Regions from separate parts of the Buttiauxella cochleicola genome, predicted to be linked through region 2. Evidence: predicted binding sites of a transcription regulator. Region 2 holds the regulator's gene; each other region holds the start of a gene.
What was found. Region 2 encodes PhoB, which activates phosphate uptake and scavenging genes when phosphate is short. Its sites were predicted from a motif close to CTGTCATAAAACTGNCNNAT; they were not measured.

Region 1: a site for PhoB is predicted at 2,773-2,792, ahead of phnC (phosphonate ABC transporter ATP-binding protein). Genes of this name have one in related genera too.
Region 3: a site for PhoB is predicted at 3,132-3,151, ahead of serA (phosphoglycerate dehydrogenase). Genes of this name have one in related genera too.

The regions. Positions count from the first base shown of each region.
Region 1 is NZ_JAJSOU010000009.1:132,994-137,996, reverse strand. It holds gene LVQ79_RS13845 (zinc ribbon domain-containing protein YjdM) at 318-653, shown strand; gene yjdN (VOC family metalloprotein YjdN) at 936-1,373, shown strand; gene LVQ79_RS13835 (phospholipase effector Tle1 domain-containing protein) at 1,428-2,642, opposite strand; gene phnC (phosphonate ABC transporter ATP-binding protein) at 2,834-3,616, shown strand; gene phnD (phosphonate ABC transporter substrate-binding protein) at 3,651-4,667, shown strand; gene phnE (phosphonate ABC transporter, permease protein PhnE) at 4,727-5,003, shown strand, end outside.
Region 2 is NZ_JAJSOU010000003.1:70,189-75,191, forward strand. It holds gene sbcC (exonuclease subunit SbcC) at 1-1,472, opposite strand, end outside; gene sbcD (exonuclease subunit SbcD) at 1,469-2,686, opposite strand; gene phoB (phosphate response regulator transcription factor PhoB) at 2,878-3,567, shown strand; gene phoR (phosphate regulon sensor histidine kinase PhoR) at 3,590-4,897, shown strand.
Region 3 is NZ_JAJSOU010000005.1:50,913-55,915, forward strand. It holds gene zapA (cell division protein ZapA) at 1-127, shown strand, start outside; RNA gene ssrS (6S RNA) at 169-352, shown strand; gene LVQ79_RS08075 (5-formyltetrahydrofolate cyclo-ligase) at 379-975, shown strand; gene LVQ79_RS08080 (DUF2238 domain-containing protein) at 978-1,589, opposite strand; gene serA (phosphoglycerate dehydrogenase) at 1,707-2,945, opposite strand; gene rpiA (ribose-5-phosphate isomerase RpiA) at 3,226-3,885, opposite strand; gene argP (DNA-binding transcriptional regulator ArgP) at 4,053-4,952, shown strand.

The sequences.
Region 1 (5,003 bases), on a different contig from region 2:
AGTACCGGAAATTATAATTACGCGCGGAAATCATTTATTCGACAATATTATAATCAGGCTTATTTTTTCATAGCGTGAGTTTCTGGTTAAATAACCAGAAAGAAAGACCATAGCGTATTTTTATAAACTTATTCTGTATTTTCATCGCGAATTTGGCAATTGATTAACGTTTTAAAATAGCATTTTCTTATTACGATATTCTGGCTGGCACAAGGCATAGCGGCAATCGTCCTCACAAAAGTAGGGTTTTAATGTATAATCACGCCACTTTTGGCGGGAAACCGCAATTTTTAAATCTTATTTTTGAGGATATGACGATGACACTCCCTCATTGCCCTAAATGCAATTCCGAGTACACCTACGAAGACAACGGTATGTTTATCTGCCCAGAATGTGCACATGAATGGAATGATGCCGAACCTGCTGCAGACAACGATCAACTGGTTGTTAAAGATGCCAACGGCAACCTGTTAGTTGACGGTGATAACGTCACTGTAATTAAAGATCTGAAGGTTAAAGGCAGCTCTTCAATGTTGAAGATTGGTACTAAAGTTAAAGGTATCCGTCTGGTTGAAGGCGACCATAACATCGATTGTAAAATTGATGGTTTTGGACAAATGAAGTTGAAGTCTGAGTTCGTTAAGAAGAACTAGGTTCGTTCCCCCTGCCCCTGAGGGGCGGTTCCTGCAAAGCCAGAGAAGGTTCCGTTCACTAAACGTTCAGTGTTCCCTGTACTTACCGAAACGGTGAACGTGCCAAGGAGAGGGCGTTCTCTCCTTGGCACGTTCACCGTTCACAGATTCATGTGGGATCGCATAACGTACAGGTGAACGGAAACTCACCGAACCAGGCATAAGATACCCCTTTCCCCGCCTGGCTTGCCCAGACTCCCCCAACTAAACTTATTCTGCACTCCGCATTATGAGGAACGAACAATGTCTATCGGACCCTACATCTTTTTTGACGGCACCTGCGAAGAAGCAATAGCGTTCTACAAACAAGCCGTCGGTGCTGAGTTACTGTTTAAAATGACTTTTGGCGAAATGCCAAAAGACGAGAATCAGTCGGCTGAAGGATGCAGCAGCGGTTTTAACTGGCCGGACGATAAAATCATGCATGCCAATGTGCGCATTGGCGGTGGCGAAGTGATGATGAGCGACGGCAATATGTGTGCCGATAAAGTGAAACACACGGGCTATGCGCTGAGCCTTACCACCACAGATGTCGCAGAAGGCCAACGCTGGTTTGATAATCTCAGTGCAGGTGGCGATGTCACCATGCCGTGGGGGGAAACGTTCTGGGCAAAAGGTTTCGGCATGCTTACCGATAAATACGGTATTCCGTGGATGGTGAATGTCGAAAAACCAATGTAACCAAGCTCTGGGAAACTACCGTCAGCTCCATAACAGACGGTAGTTTTCCATTCGTTAACGTGCAATCGCCCAGTTAATGGGGATTGCACCCTCGCCGCGTAGATAATCCTGCAAAGGCTGCGGGCTATATGATTCGCTTAGCCATTCACCATTGATTGCCGACTGTTGAAGTAGCGTTGTGCCACAACTAAGACGCTCAATCACCGACTGGTGGACCATCGTTGATGAGGTAACCGGCGGCGGAAGTTGCCGGGGCATAATGCGCAAATAACGCGTAGGTGGATACCAGTCACAATGCAGCGGCCCAAGTGGGTCAGCCACCACTTCACTGGGTGCCAGATTTACGCCCAAATCGTCGAGAGCATCATGCATCCAAAGGTACGCGCCGTTCGACAAGCTGCGGTCTTCGTCCGTGCCAATATAGCCCCCACCAACATCATGATGAATACCGGGAAACATCACCTGCAAAATACGATCGCGGTTATCCCACAGCACCGGCGCTAAATCGAGACGCTGCTCATCAATGGCGATGGCCTGAAGCCCGTATTTAACCCGTGAATGCAGCTCTGTATTGTTAAAACGAAAAACGTTGTAACGTTTGTCATTGAAATACTTCGGAATCCCCATCTGCCCAACGGTTTCCCACACGGCAACCGCCTCTACGGACAGCGGGCGCGAAATGCAGGTTGGGTCCACACTGTCACAGAAAAATCCCGGCAACTCACGCACCACACTTCCCAAAAGGCTGGGGCTCATATCCGGAGCATGAGCAAGATATTGCGCCCATACGGATGAAGCAAAACGCCACGCTTCATCTTTATTGCGAGCGCTTAAATTCAGTTTTTCACGATTTAATAAACCACGGTCGATAATCATCTGCGCCAGCACTCGCGCGGTATAAGCACCGTGGCTAAATCCAACCAGATAGATACGATCGCCCATCTGCCAGTGCCGACTTATAAAGGTATACCCGCGAATGATCGGCACGATCAACTCGGCGCCAAATGCGCCGCCGAGGCGTTTCACCAGACCATTATGCGGATCGCCCTTCCCATAAATGTACTTGGCAACTTGAACGATCCCGCCACTGCTATTGGTAAGGATCTTTTCTTGCTCATTGGCTAACAACAAACTCTGCTTATCAACATTCCCTTTCAGATCAACAAACAATTGATAAACGTTACTCGCTGCGGCTTCGTCATCCGCTTGATTTTCTACACCGGGAGCGGTCCATGTGCCATCGGCACAAAAAATAATGTTTTTGCTCATCGCTGCTTTCCCAACACCAAAGGGTACCTGTAAGCAAAGACAAAAACGAAGCGTGAAACAATACGACAAATAGTTGATTAGCCTGATGACTTCCAGGCTGGAACTCACTCTTCATCATACCGAAACTTATCCTTAACAAAATCGTCACATTTCATCGGCACCATGAGGCAACTTTTTAAGGAGCCTGAATGATGCAAACAATTATTCGCGTCAACAAATTGAGCAAAACCTTCAACCAGCATCAGGCATTAAATGCTGTTGATTTGGAAGTTAATGAAGGTGAGATGGTCGCTCTGCTGGGGCCGTCTGGTTCAGGCAAATCCACCCTTTTACGCCACCTGAGCGGGCTGATTACTTCTGATAAATCAGCCGATTGCCACGTCGAATTACTGGGCCGCACCGTGCAAAAAGCGGGCCGACTGGCAAGCGACATCCGGCAGAGTCGTGCTCACACCGGCTACATCTTCCAGCAGTTCAACCTGGTGAACCGCCTGACGGTTCTCGAAAACGTGCTGATTGGCGCACTCGGTGCCACGCCGTTCTGGCGCACCTGTTTTAACTGGTTTTCCCGTGAACAAAAGCAGCGTGCATTGCAGGCGCTGACCCGCGTCGGCATGGCGCAAATGGCGTATCAACGCGTCTCCACCCTGTCCGGTGGGCAACAACAGCGCGTGGCGATTGCCCGTGCGCTGATGCAACAAGCAAAAGTGATTCTCGCCGATGAGCCTATTGCCTCACTCGACCCGGAATCAGCACGCATTGTGATGGAAACGCTGCACGACATTAACCGCCTGGACGGCATCACCGTTGTGGTGACGCTGCATCAGGTGGACTACGCCCTGCGCTATTGCGAACGCATTGTCGCTCTGCGCCAGGGTCATGTGTTTTACGACGGAAGTAGCTCTGAGTTCGACAACGAACGTCTGGGCAATCTTTACCGCAGCATGAATCGCGTTGACGCGGTTGCTGCTTAACAACTTTGTTATCTCTTTCAAGGAACAGTCAGCCATGAGCTACAAAAAAGTTGCCGCCCTCGCCTTTACCAGCCTGCTAAGCGTCAGCACTCTGTTCAGCACCGCTCATGCGGATGAACAAGAAAAGTCCCTGAACTTCGGCATCATCTCGACTGAATCACAACAAAACCTGAAACCGCAGTGGGACCCGTTCCTGAAAGATATGGAGAAGAAACTTGGCGTGAAAGTGAATGCTTTCTTCGCACCAGATTACGCCGGGATTATCCAGGGGATGCGCTTTAACAAGGTGGATATCGCCTGGTACGGCAACCTTTCGGCCATGGAAGCAGTAGACCGCGCTAACGGCCAGGTGTTTGCTCAGACGGTAGCGGCAGATGGCAGCCCGGGTTACTGGAGCGTGCTGATTGTTAACAAAGACAGCCCAATCAACAACCTGCAAGACATGCTGGCAAAACGCAAAGAACTGACGTTCGGCAACGGTGACCCTAACTCAACGTCCGGTTATTTAGTCCCTGGGTACTACGTTTTCGCCAAAAACAATGCGGCACCGAACGAATTCAAACGTTCTGTGAACGCCAACCACGAGACTAACGCGCTGGCGGTGGCCAACAAGCAAGTGGATGTGGCGACCAACAACACTGAAAACCTCGATCGTTTGAAGCAAACCGCGCCCGAGAAATTCAAAGATCTGAAAGTCATCTGGAAATCCCCGTTGATCCCAGGCGATCCGATCGTGTGGCGTAAAAACCTTTCCGAAGCCACCAAAGACAAAATCTACGACTTCTTTATGACTTACGGCAAAACGCCGGAAGAAGCAGCAGTGCTCAAAGGCCTGACCTGGGCGCCGTTCCGCCCATCCAGCGACCTGCAACTGGTCCCGATTCGCCAGCTCGCTCTGTTCAAACAGATGCAAGGCGTGAAGGACAATAAAGGGTTAGCCGAGCCTGAGAAAGCGACCAAAGTCACTGCGCTGCAAAACCAGCTGAGTGATTTGGATCGCCTCACCGCCGCGCTTTCTGCGATGAGCAACGTGAATAAAGCGGTTCAGTAAAAACAACCCTAACCCTCTCCCCCAGGGAGAGGGTTAAAGCCCCAAACACGGAGCACCCCATGCAACAAACCATTCAAGTCGCCACACCCAAACGTAGCTGGTTCTCGCTACTGGCCTGGGCGATTTTGTTAGCGGTACTCGTTGCCTCCTGGCAAGGCGCGGAAATGGCTCCGCTCACGCTGTTCCGCGATGCGGGCAACATGGCCACCTTCGCCGCCGACTTCTTCCCACCTGATTTCAGCCAATGGCAGCAATATCTGGGCGAAATGGGCGTCACGCTGCAAATAGCCGTCTGGGGCACAGCACTATCCATCGTGCTTTCCATCCCTTGCGGCC
Region 2 (5,003 bases):
ACAATGCGTTTTTCCAATTCACAGACTTTCTCCAAATCACTCTCATGCTGGCGGCGTTCTTTATATTGCTGACGTTTAAGCACCAGCTGCGCATCGCCCTCGGTAATCTGTTTCTCAAGAATGGCTAGCTCTTGTTGCTGAAGAGCTTTGCGCTTGAGTAATGAGGAGATCTGCGGTTGAAGCGTTGCAAGCCTCTGGCGCTGAGGGCGTGCGGCAATCGTCGTCTGTAAATGAGCACTAACTTCATCTGCGCTAAGAGAAAATTCAATGACGGGCAGCAGAGCGAGTTTTTTCTGGCTGGCGTCGATATCTCGTTGCAAAGTTTGTAGCTGAGTGGCATCACGCTGTTGCTGACTGAAAGCCATTCGCCAGCCCGCCAGTTCTGCGCCCCACAAGCGAAAATGTCCGTGGGTTTTCAGCCATTCCTGAAGTTGAGTGTTCTCATCAGTTAGTTTTGCAGCCTGGCTTGCTGCAGCGAGCCGGGTTTGCTGGCGGCGTACCATTGTCTGAAGTAAGCGAGTGTTCACTTCTTCAGTTTTAATGCGCGTTGCTTGTAGAGTGGTTTGTAACTCCTGTAACCGTTTCCAGTCCGGGCGCAATTTTTCTGCGGGTTGCGCTCGGGTGAGTTTTTCTAACTGCGGTGCCGCTTCTGTTATCGCATGGGTTGCTGCATTCAACGCCTGTTGGGTCTGCGTATGCTTCTGCGTGAACTGCGAAAGCAGGCCGAGCCACTGCTGCTGCTGTTGGAGTTTAATCTGTTCTGCAAGCTGTACTTTTTCTTCAGTAGTAAGTGCCTGCAAACTCTCAGAAAGCTGCTGACGCTGCTCTTCGCTTAATAACGCCACACCCGCAGCCTGGGCTTGCAGATTCTCAAGTTGGCTGCGCACATTTTTATGGTTTTCGAATACTGCCGCTGAAACGGTACCGTAGATTTCAGTTCCGGTAAGCTCTTCAAGCAGGGAAGCCCGGTCATTGGCGTCGGCATTTAAAAAGGCAGCGAATTGCCCCTGCGAAAGCATCATTGAGCGGGTGAAACGGTCGTAATCCAGCCCGGTCAGTTTTGCTGTGATATCGAGCTTATCTTTGACTTTATCGGCGACAATCTTGCCGCTTTCCACTTCAGCAAGTTCTACGCGCGGGGCTTGCAGATTGCCGTTTACCGCGTTGCGTGCCCGGTTCTGGCTCCAGAAAGCACGGTACGCCACTCCTTTAACTTCAAACTCCACTTCCGCCAGGCATTCGGCGGTGTCTCGTGTCATTAAATCATTTTGCGACTGTGAGACAGTATTGAGGCGCGGGGTCTTGTGGTAAAGCGCGAGACAAATCGCATCGAGCAGCGTGGTTTTCCCCGCACCGGTTGGCCCGGTGATAGCAAATAATCCGTTGCTGGCAAAAGGCTCACTGGTGAAATCAATTTTCCATTCCCCTTTCAGGGAGTTGAGGTTTTTTAACCGCAGGCTAAGGATTTTCATGCCTGTTCCTCCGTGTCATGCAGGCTTGCTACGGTTTGAGCAAACAGAGTGCGCAGGCGTTGCGCGCGTTCTTCGGTGGTCTCTTCCTGAACCAAACGGCGCTCAAATACTTCCTCAACCGTCAGTTCACTCAGCGTTTCTTTATGCTGCTGAGCAATTACGCGCTCTCGCTGCTCACGGCTGCGACGTAGCAAAACCACTTCGACGGGGAGTGTTTCGGTCAGTTGCTGAATATGGCGTTGCATATCATGTAGATATTCGTCGGTGGCAATTTCAATATCCAGCCACACTTTGGGTTCTGCGGGGGCATCGCGCCACTGTTCTAGTTGCTGTTCAATCTCAGACAGCGAGCCTTTGATAACGGCTAAAGGTTGGCTGACAGGAACCGTCAGCGGGGTAACTTCGTGAAGCTTACCTTCATTAAACTCAACCAGATAAACGCTCTTATTCTTGCCTGTTTCGTCAAAACTAAGCGGAATAGGTGAACCGCTGTAACGGATATGTTCGGTGCCGCCAATTAATTGCGCACGATGAATATGGCCAAGCGCGATGTAATCGGCATCCGGGAAATGCTGCGCCGGGAAAGCATCAAGCGTGCCAATATAGATGTCGCGTACCGCATCGCTTTTGGTGACGCCTACTGTAGTTAAATGCCCGGTAGCGATAATTGGCAGCCTGGCATCAGCGCGTAAATCGCAGGCCGCGCGATAGCACTGTTGATAGTGCTCGCTGATGGCTTCCATTAATGAACGCTGTTTCTCATGGCCGGACAGCCCCGCCTGGCTATTTTGAATATCGCGTGGGCGCAAAAATGGAATAGGGCAGAGAATCGCACCGGGAAGACCGCTTTTGGATTTTAGAACAATAGCTTGCTGGCTGGTATCATGGCGGGCGCTGGCAATCACATATGTGTTCAGGCAGGCCATGAGTTCGCGAGACTCATTAAGTGTCGCGACGGAATCATGGTTTCCGGCCAGCACCACGAGCGAGCATCCCGTCGCCTGAAGCTGCACCACAAAGCGGTTATACAATTCTCGCGCATAGCTTGGCGGCGAGCCGGTATCAAAAATGTCACCCGCGACGATTATGGCATCCACATCATTTTCAACGACAGCGTTGAGCAGCCATTCAAGAAAAGCCTGGTGCTCAGGACCGCGACTTTTGGTATAAAAATTTTGACCTAGATGCCAGTCTGATGTGTGAATTATGCGCATGACCTGTCCGGTGGCTTAAAAATGAAGTCCCGATTATAAGGGGACGAGGCAAAAAACGGCATATGTCTCTGTGTCATAAATCAAAGTGATGGGTCATCAAACAGTCATGTTTTTCATAAATCTGTCATAAATCTGACGCATAATGGCGCCGCATTGAAACAACAATAATTATTCCTTGAGCAGGGCGAATCATGGCGAAGCGTATTTTAGTCGTAGAAGATGAAGCTCCAATCCGTGAGATGGTGAGCTTTGTGCTCGAACAAAACGGTTTTCAACCTGTAGAAGCGGAAGATTATGACAGCGCAGTGAATCTGCTGATTGAACCCTTTCCTGACCTGATTTTGCTGGACTGGATGCTACCAGGCGGCTCTGGTATTCAGTTTATTAAACATCTGAAACGTGAAGCATTGACCCGCGAGATCCCGGTGATGATGCTGACAGCGCGTGGCGAAGAAGAAGATCGTGTGCGTGGTCTTGAAGTCGGGGCTGATGATTATATTACAAAGCCATTTTCCCCGAAGGAGCTGGTGGCACGCATTAAAGCTGTCATGCGTCGTATTTCTCCTATGGCAGTAGAAGAAGTGATCGATATGCAGGGGCTAACACTTGATCCGTCGTCGCACCGCGTCATGGCCGGTGAAAACCCATTGGATATGGGGCCAACCGAGTTTAAGTTATTACACTTCTTTATGACGCACCCGGAGCGGGTGTATAGCCGTGAACAATTGCTCAATCATGTATGGGGCACCAATGTGTATGTCGAAGACCGAACGGTGGACGTACATATTCGGCGGTTACGCAAAGCGCTCGAACATAGTGGGCATGACAGAATGGTACAAACAGTACGCGGTACGGGTTATCGGTTCTCAACCCGCTTTTAATTCCTTATCAGGAGAGTGACGCGTGCTGGAACGGTTGTCATGGAAAAGGCTGGTACTGGAGCTGCTGCTCTGTTGTATACCTGCCGTCATTTTAGGCCTTATTTTTGGCCATTTACCCTGGTTTTTATTACTGGCAGTCACTGGGCTGCTGGTTTGGCATTTCTGGAATTTGCTGCGTTTGTCGTGGTGGTTGTGGGTTGATCGCAGCATGACGCCTCCGCCAGGGCGGGGGAGCTGGGATCCGTTGCTCTACGGCCTTCACCAGATGCAGTTGCGTAATAAAAAACGCCGCAAAGAGTTAGGTAACCTGATTAAGCGCTTTCGTAGCGGTGCGGAATCATTGCCCGATGCGGTTGTGCTTACCACTGAAGAAGGGACGATTTTTTGGTGTAACGGCCTGGCTCAACAGTTGCTGGGCTTACGCTGGCCGGATGATAACGGGCAAAACATCCTTAACTTGCTGCGTTACCCTGAATTTACCCGCTATTTATCACATAAAGATTTTGCTCGCCCGCTGACTCTCGTGCTCAACAATGGCCGTCATCTGGAATTTCGCGTAATGCCTTACAGCGACGAACAGTGGCTGCTGGTGGCGCGTGATGTGACTCAGATGCACCAACTTGAAGGGGCACGCCGTAACTTTTTTGCCAACGTTAGCCATGAACTCCGTACACCATTGACGGTGCTGCAAGGTTACCTGGAAATGATGCAGGACCAAACCCTTGAAGGCCCGCTGCGCGAGAAAGCGCTGGGCACGATGCGCGAACAAACCTCGCGTATGGAAGGGCTGGTTAAGCAGCTTCTCACGCTGTCAAAAATTGAAGCGGCTCCGGCGATGGTGCTCAATGAAAAGATTGATGTGCCACTGATGTTGCGTGTGGTGGAGCGCGAAGCGCAAACCCTCAGCCAGCAAAGACAGACGTTACAGTTTGATATCGACTCAACCCTGAAAGTGTTTGGTAATGAAGAACAATTGCGCAGTGCGATTTCGAACCTCGTATACAACGCAGTAAACCATACGCCAGATGGCACATATATTACGGTGAGCTGGAAAAGGATTGCCGGTGGTGCCTGCTTTAGTGTTGCAGACACAGGGCCTGGCATTTCAGCTGAACACATTCCGCGATTGACCGAGCGTTTCTACCGTGTCGACAAAGCGCGTTCACGGCAAACCGGTGGCAGTGGACTGGGGCTGGCGATAGTAAAACATGCTTTGAGCCACCACGATGCGCGGCTCCATATCGAAAGCCAACTGGGTATAGGAACGACGTTTTCCTTTGTACTGCCTGAGCGTCTCATTGTTAACGAGAAAGCCATTCAGGCAGAGTAGCTTACTCAAACCGTGTCAAAATAACTTTCCACAGGCCAGTCTTCTGGTCTGTCTTTTTTTTACTCAGATGTAAATCAAAAACCCTCAGTTGGTGATATTTTAACCA
Region 3 (5,003 bases), on a different contig from region 2:
AAAATCGAAAACCCGCGACTACGCTTCCAATATGGAAGAACGTATTCGGATGTTACAGCAGACCATCGAACAAGCGTTGCTTGAGCAAGGTCGCATAACAGAAAGACAGGGTCCAAATTTTGAATAACACTTCACAGTTACCTATGGTAGAGTAACTTTGAAGACCAAATTTCTCTGAGATGTTTGCATGCGGGCCAGTCCCCTGAGCCGATATTTCATACCACAAGAATGTGGTGCTCCAGATTCTGTGAGCATGCTCGGTCCGTCCGAGAAGCCTGATGATTCTGACGCTGCATTCACCTTGAACCAAGGGTTCAAGGGTTACAGCCTGCGGCGGCATCTCGGAGATTCCCTCTTTCTACCAAATTAGTCATCACCATGACGAAAACTCAGCTAATCCCATCGCTTCGCTCAGAAATCCGGCAACACATTCGGCAACGACGCCGTGCACTCACACCAACTGAACAACACCATTTTGCTGAACTTGCCGCTGCGCGCATGCTCGCATACGAGCCCATTGCGAAAGCTGCGACGGTCGCTGTGTTTTTGTCGTTTGACGGTGAGCTGGATACCACGCCATTAATCCGCGCCTTATGGCTCGCGGGGAAAACCGTTTACCTGCCCGTCCTGCATCCCTTTAGTAATGGCAATTTGCTGTTCCTGCGTTATGCCGAGGATAGCCATCTGGTGATGAATCGTCTGAAAATCCTTGAGCCTAAACTTGATGTGCGTGACGTACTGCCGCTGGATAAACTGGATGTGCTGATTACGCCGCTGGTGGCATTCGACGATCAAGGGCAAAGGCTGGGAATGGGTGGTGGTTTTTACGACCGTACGTTGCAGAACTGGCAGCAGCATGGCTTATGGCCGGTTGGGCTGGCACATGATTGCCAGCACGTTCCGGCGTTACCCGCGCAAGAGTGGGATATCCCGCTGCCTGCAGTGGTCACGCCATCGCGTATCTGGCAGTGGTAAACTCAGGCTACACGCAGTTTCAGTAACTGCTTTGTGTGCCAGTATTGCAGTATCAAAACCGTAAACAGCGCGCCGAGAAGCGCACAAAACATATCTGATTGCGTGTCCCATACATCGCCCTGAGTCCCCAAAAACTCATCTGCTCCCTGCCCTAATGACAGCGCCGCCGCCCATTCAATGAGTTCATAAACCGCACTGATGGCGAGCGCGACACAGCACACCAGAAACGCGATCATTTTGCGTCCACGAACATAGCCACCCCGAACCAGAATTTCTCGCGCCGCCAGTGCGGGAACCAGACCCTGGAAAAAATGGCCGACTTTGTCATACGGGTTGCGGCTCAGGCCTAACCATTCCTGCACATCAAAACCAATGGGTACTTTCGCGTAGGTATACAAACCGCCGACCATCAAAATAATGGCGTGGAAGAAAATCAGCGTATACAGAAGCGGAGTCAGCGGGTAACGAGCGTGAGTCGCTAAAAGCAGAGGGACGACAATAATGACCGGCGTGACTTCCATCAGCCAGGTAAGCCTGTCTGCGGTGCTAAGGCCCGTATAGATGAGAATCAACAGCAGGATAAAGGCACCGGATTTTAAGAATGTACTGGTCATGTTGTTTCGCCGCCTGGCTAAAAGCGTAACTATCAGTGGGCAGGGTGAAAAAAACAACTCAGGAAAGGGATTTTGAGAATAAAACGGGAGCCCTGGTGGACTCCCGTAAACTTGAAACTAGTAAAGCAGACGAGCGCGAATAGTGCCTGGAATCGCCTTCATAGATTTCAGTGCAGCTTCAGCAACATCTTCTTCAGCATCCACATCAATAACTACATAACCCATTTGCGGAGTGGTTTGCAGGTACTGAGCGGCAATGTTGATGCCTTGCTCGGCAAAAATCTGGTTCAGCGCGGTCAAAATGCCCGGACGGTTTTCATGAATGTGCAGCAAACGGCTGGTGCTTCCACCGTGTAGCGGCAGGGAAACCTCTGGGAAGTTAACCGCAGACAGAGTTGAACCGTTATCAGAGTATTTTGCCAGCTTGCCAGCGACTTCCAGACCGATGTTTTCCTGCGCTTCCTGGGTAGAACCACCGATGTGCGGAGTCAGGATCACGTTATCAAACTCACACAGTGGTGACGTAAACGGGTCACTGTTAGTCGCAGGCTCAGTTGGGAACACATCGATTGCCGCGCCAGACAGATGCTTACGTGCTAAAGCATCACACAGGGCAGGAATATCTACTACAGTGCCACGTGCGTCATTGATGAGCAGCGCGCCCGGCTTCATTAGTGCCAGTTCATTGGCGCCGATCATATTTTTAGTGGAAGCATTTTCAGGCACATGCAGGCTGACTACGTCGCTCATATTGAGCAAATCGGACAAGTGCTGCACCTGAGTGGCATTGCCTAGCGGCAGTTTGTTTTCGATATCGTAGAAGAAAACGTTCATGCCAAGCGCTTCAGCCAAAATACCCAACTGAGTCCCGATATGGCCGTAACCAATGATGCCGAGTTTCTTGCCGCGCGCTTCATAAGAGCCCACAGCCACTTTATTCCACACACCACGATGTGCTTTAGCATTAGCTTCTGGCACACCACGAATCAGCAGCAATAGTTGGCCAATAACCAGTTCAGCAACAGAACGCGTGTTGGAGAACGGGGCATTAAACACTGGCACGCCGCGTTTAGCCGCAGCATTAAGGTCAACCTGGTTAGTACCGATGCAGAAACAGCCCACAGCCACCAGCTTTTCAGCTGCAGCCAGAACATCTTCAGTTAAGTTAGTGCGGGAACGCAGACCAATGAAATGCGCATCACGGATCGACTCTTTAAGGGCTTCGCTGTCCAGCGCGCCTTTGTGGTATTCAATGTTGGTATAGCCTGCTGCGCGAAGGTTATCCACGGCTTTCTGGTGTACGCCTTCCACCAGCAGGAATTTAATCTTGTCTTTATCCAGTGATACTTTTGCCATTTCCCGACCCTATTTTTAGAACTGATGTTGTGCTGTGTGATAAGACACCCTTCTGCCAAAATATCAAAAAATACGGGCGGGGCAATATAAACGATTGCGCACTCATCTGGTCAAAAAAGGAATAAGCCATAACAGGCAGCAGAAAATGCTAAGTAGAAGAGAGAACCAGGAATGAAAAGTAGACAGTTGTTAATAATGTGACATATGTCACCAAATTTGGCGTTAGATTATTTTGTCATTTTTTATTCGGGTATGGGGCGCTTGCCACGCCCCAACCAGATCATTTCACAATGGTTTTCACGCCATCGGCAGTACCAATCAACGCAACATCCGCGCCACGGTTAGCAAACAGGCCGACAGTCACGACACCAGGTATGCCGTTAATCGCATTTTCCAATGCAATTGGCTCGGCAATGCTCAGGCCATAAACATCAAGAATGATGTTGCCGTTATCGGTCACCACGCCCTGGCGGTATTCAGGGCGACCGCCAAGTTTGACCAGTTGGCGAGCCACACAGCTACGCGCCATTGGAATCACCTCAACCGGCAGCGGGAAGTTACCGAGGATACCCACCTGCTTAGACGCATCAGCGATACAGATAAACTTTTCCGCCACAGACGCGATGATTTTTTCGCGGGTAAGAGCGGCACCACCGCCTTTGATCATTTGCATCTGGCCATTGATCTCGTCTGCGCCATCAACGTAGATGCCCAGTGAGTCAACTTCGTTAAGATCGTAAACCGTGATACCAAGGCTTTTCAATTTGGCGGTAGAAGCGTCGGAGCTAGAAACAGCACCATCAATTTGATGCTTGATAGTCCCGAGAGCATCAATAAAGTGTGCGGCCGTTGAGCCGGTACCCACACCAACGATCGTGCCTGGTTGCACGTATTGTAATGCTGCCCAGCCAACTGCTTTTTTCAGTTCATCCTGCGTCATGGTTTTTTGCCTGTGCTGTGAAAACTGACGCGCATTATAGAGCAAGCTTCAAAAAAATGTCCTGCGATTGCCGTAATACTCAGGCGAACTTTGCGGTTTTGGTCTGGATCAGCGGCAAATTTATGTCATAGTGCTGGGATAACAAAAACAGGAGTTAGCTAACAACAATGAAACGCCCGGACTATAGAACACTACAGGCGCTGGATGCAGTCATTCGTGAACGTGGATTTGAGCGCGCGGCACAAAAGCTCTGCATTACTCAATCCGCCGTTTCACAGCGTATCAAGCAACTGGAAAATATGTTCGGCCAACCATTGTTAGTGCGCACCGTCCCACCTCGTCCAACCGAGCAAGGACAAAAGCTATTGGCGTTATTGCGCCAGGTAGAATTGCTTGAAGAAGAGTGGTTGGGCGATGAACAAACCGGTTCCACACCACTCCTGCTGTCACTTGCGGTCAACGCCGACAGTCTGGCAACCTGGCTGCTGCCAGCGCTCGCTCCTGTTCTTGCAGACTCCCCTATCCGCCTGAATCTTCAGGTTGAAGATGAAACCCGAACGCAAGAACGCCTGCGTCGTGGTGAAGTGGTCGGTGCGGTGTCTATTCAGCCACAGCCGCTGCCAAGCTGCCTGGTCGACAGACTGGGTGCGTTAGATTATCTGTTTGTCGGTTCGAAAGATTTTGCCGCTCGCTATTTCCCGAACGGCGTCACACGTTCTGCCCTGCTAAAAGCGCCAGCGGTGGCGTTTGACCATCTCGACGATATGCACCAGGCGTTCTTACAGCAGAATTTTGATTTGTCACCTGGCAGCGTACCGTGCCATATCGTTAACTCGTCGGAAGCCTTCGTACAACTGGCGCGCCAGGGCACCACATGCTGCATGATTCCGCATCTGCAAATTGAAAGAGAGATTAACAGCGGCGAGCTGATTGACCTGACGCCGGGCCTGATGCAGCGTCGAATGCTGTACTGGCACCGCTTCGCGCCTGAAAGCCGCATGATGCGCAATGTCACCGATGCACTTCTCGAGTACGGGCATAAAGTTCTACGACAGGACGCAGAATAGAAGAAGGCCGCTAATATTTAGCGGCCTTCTTGTTTTGTCGGGTGACGCTAA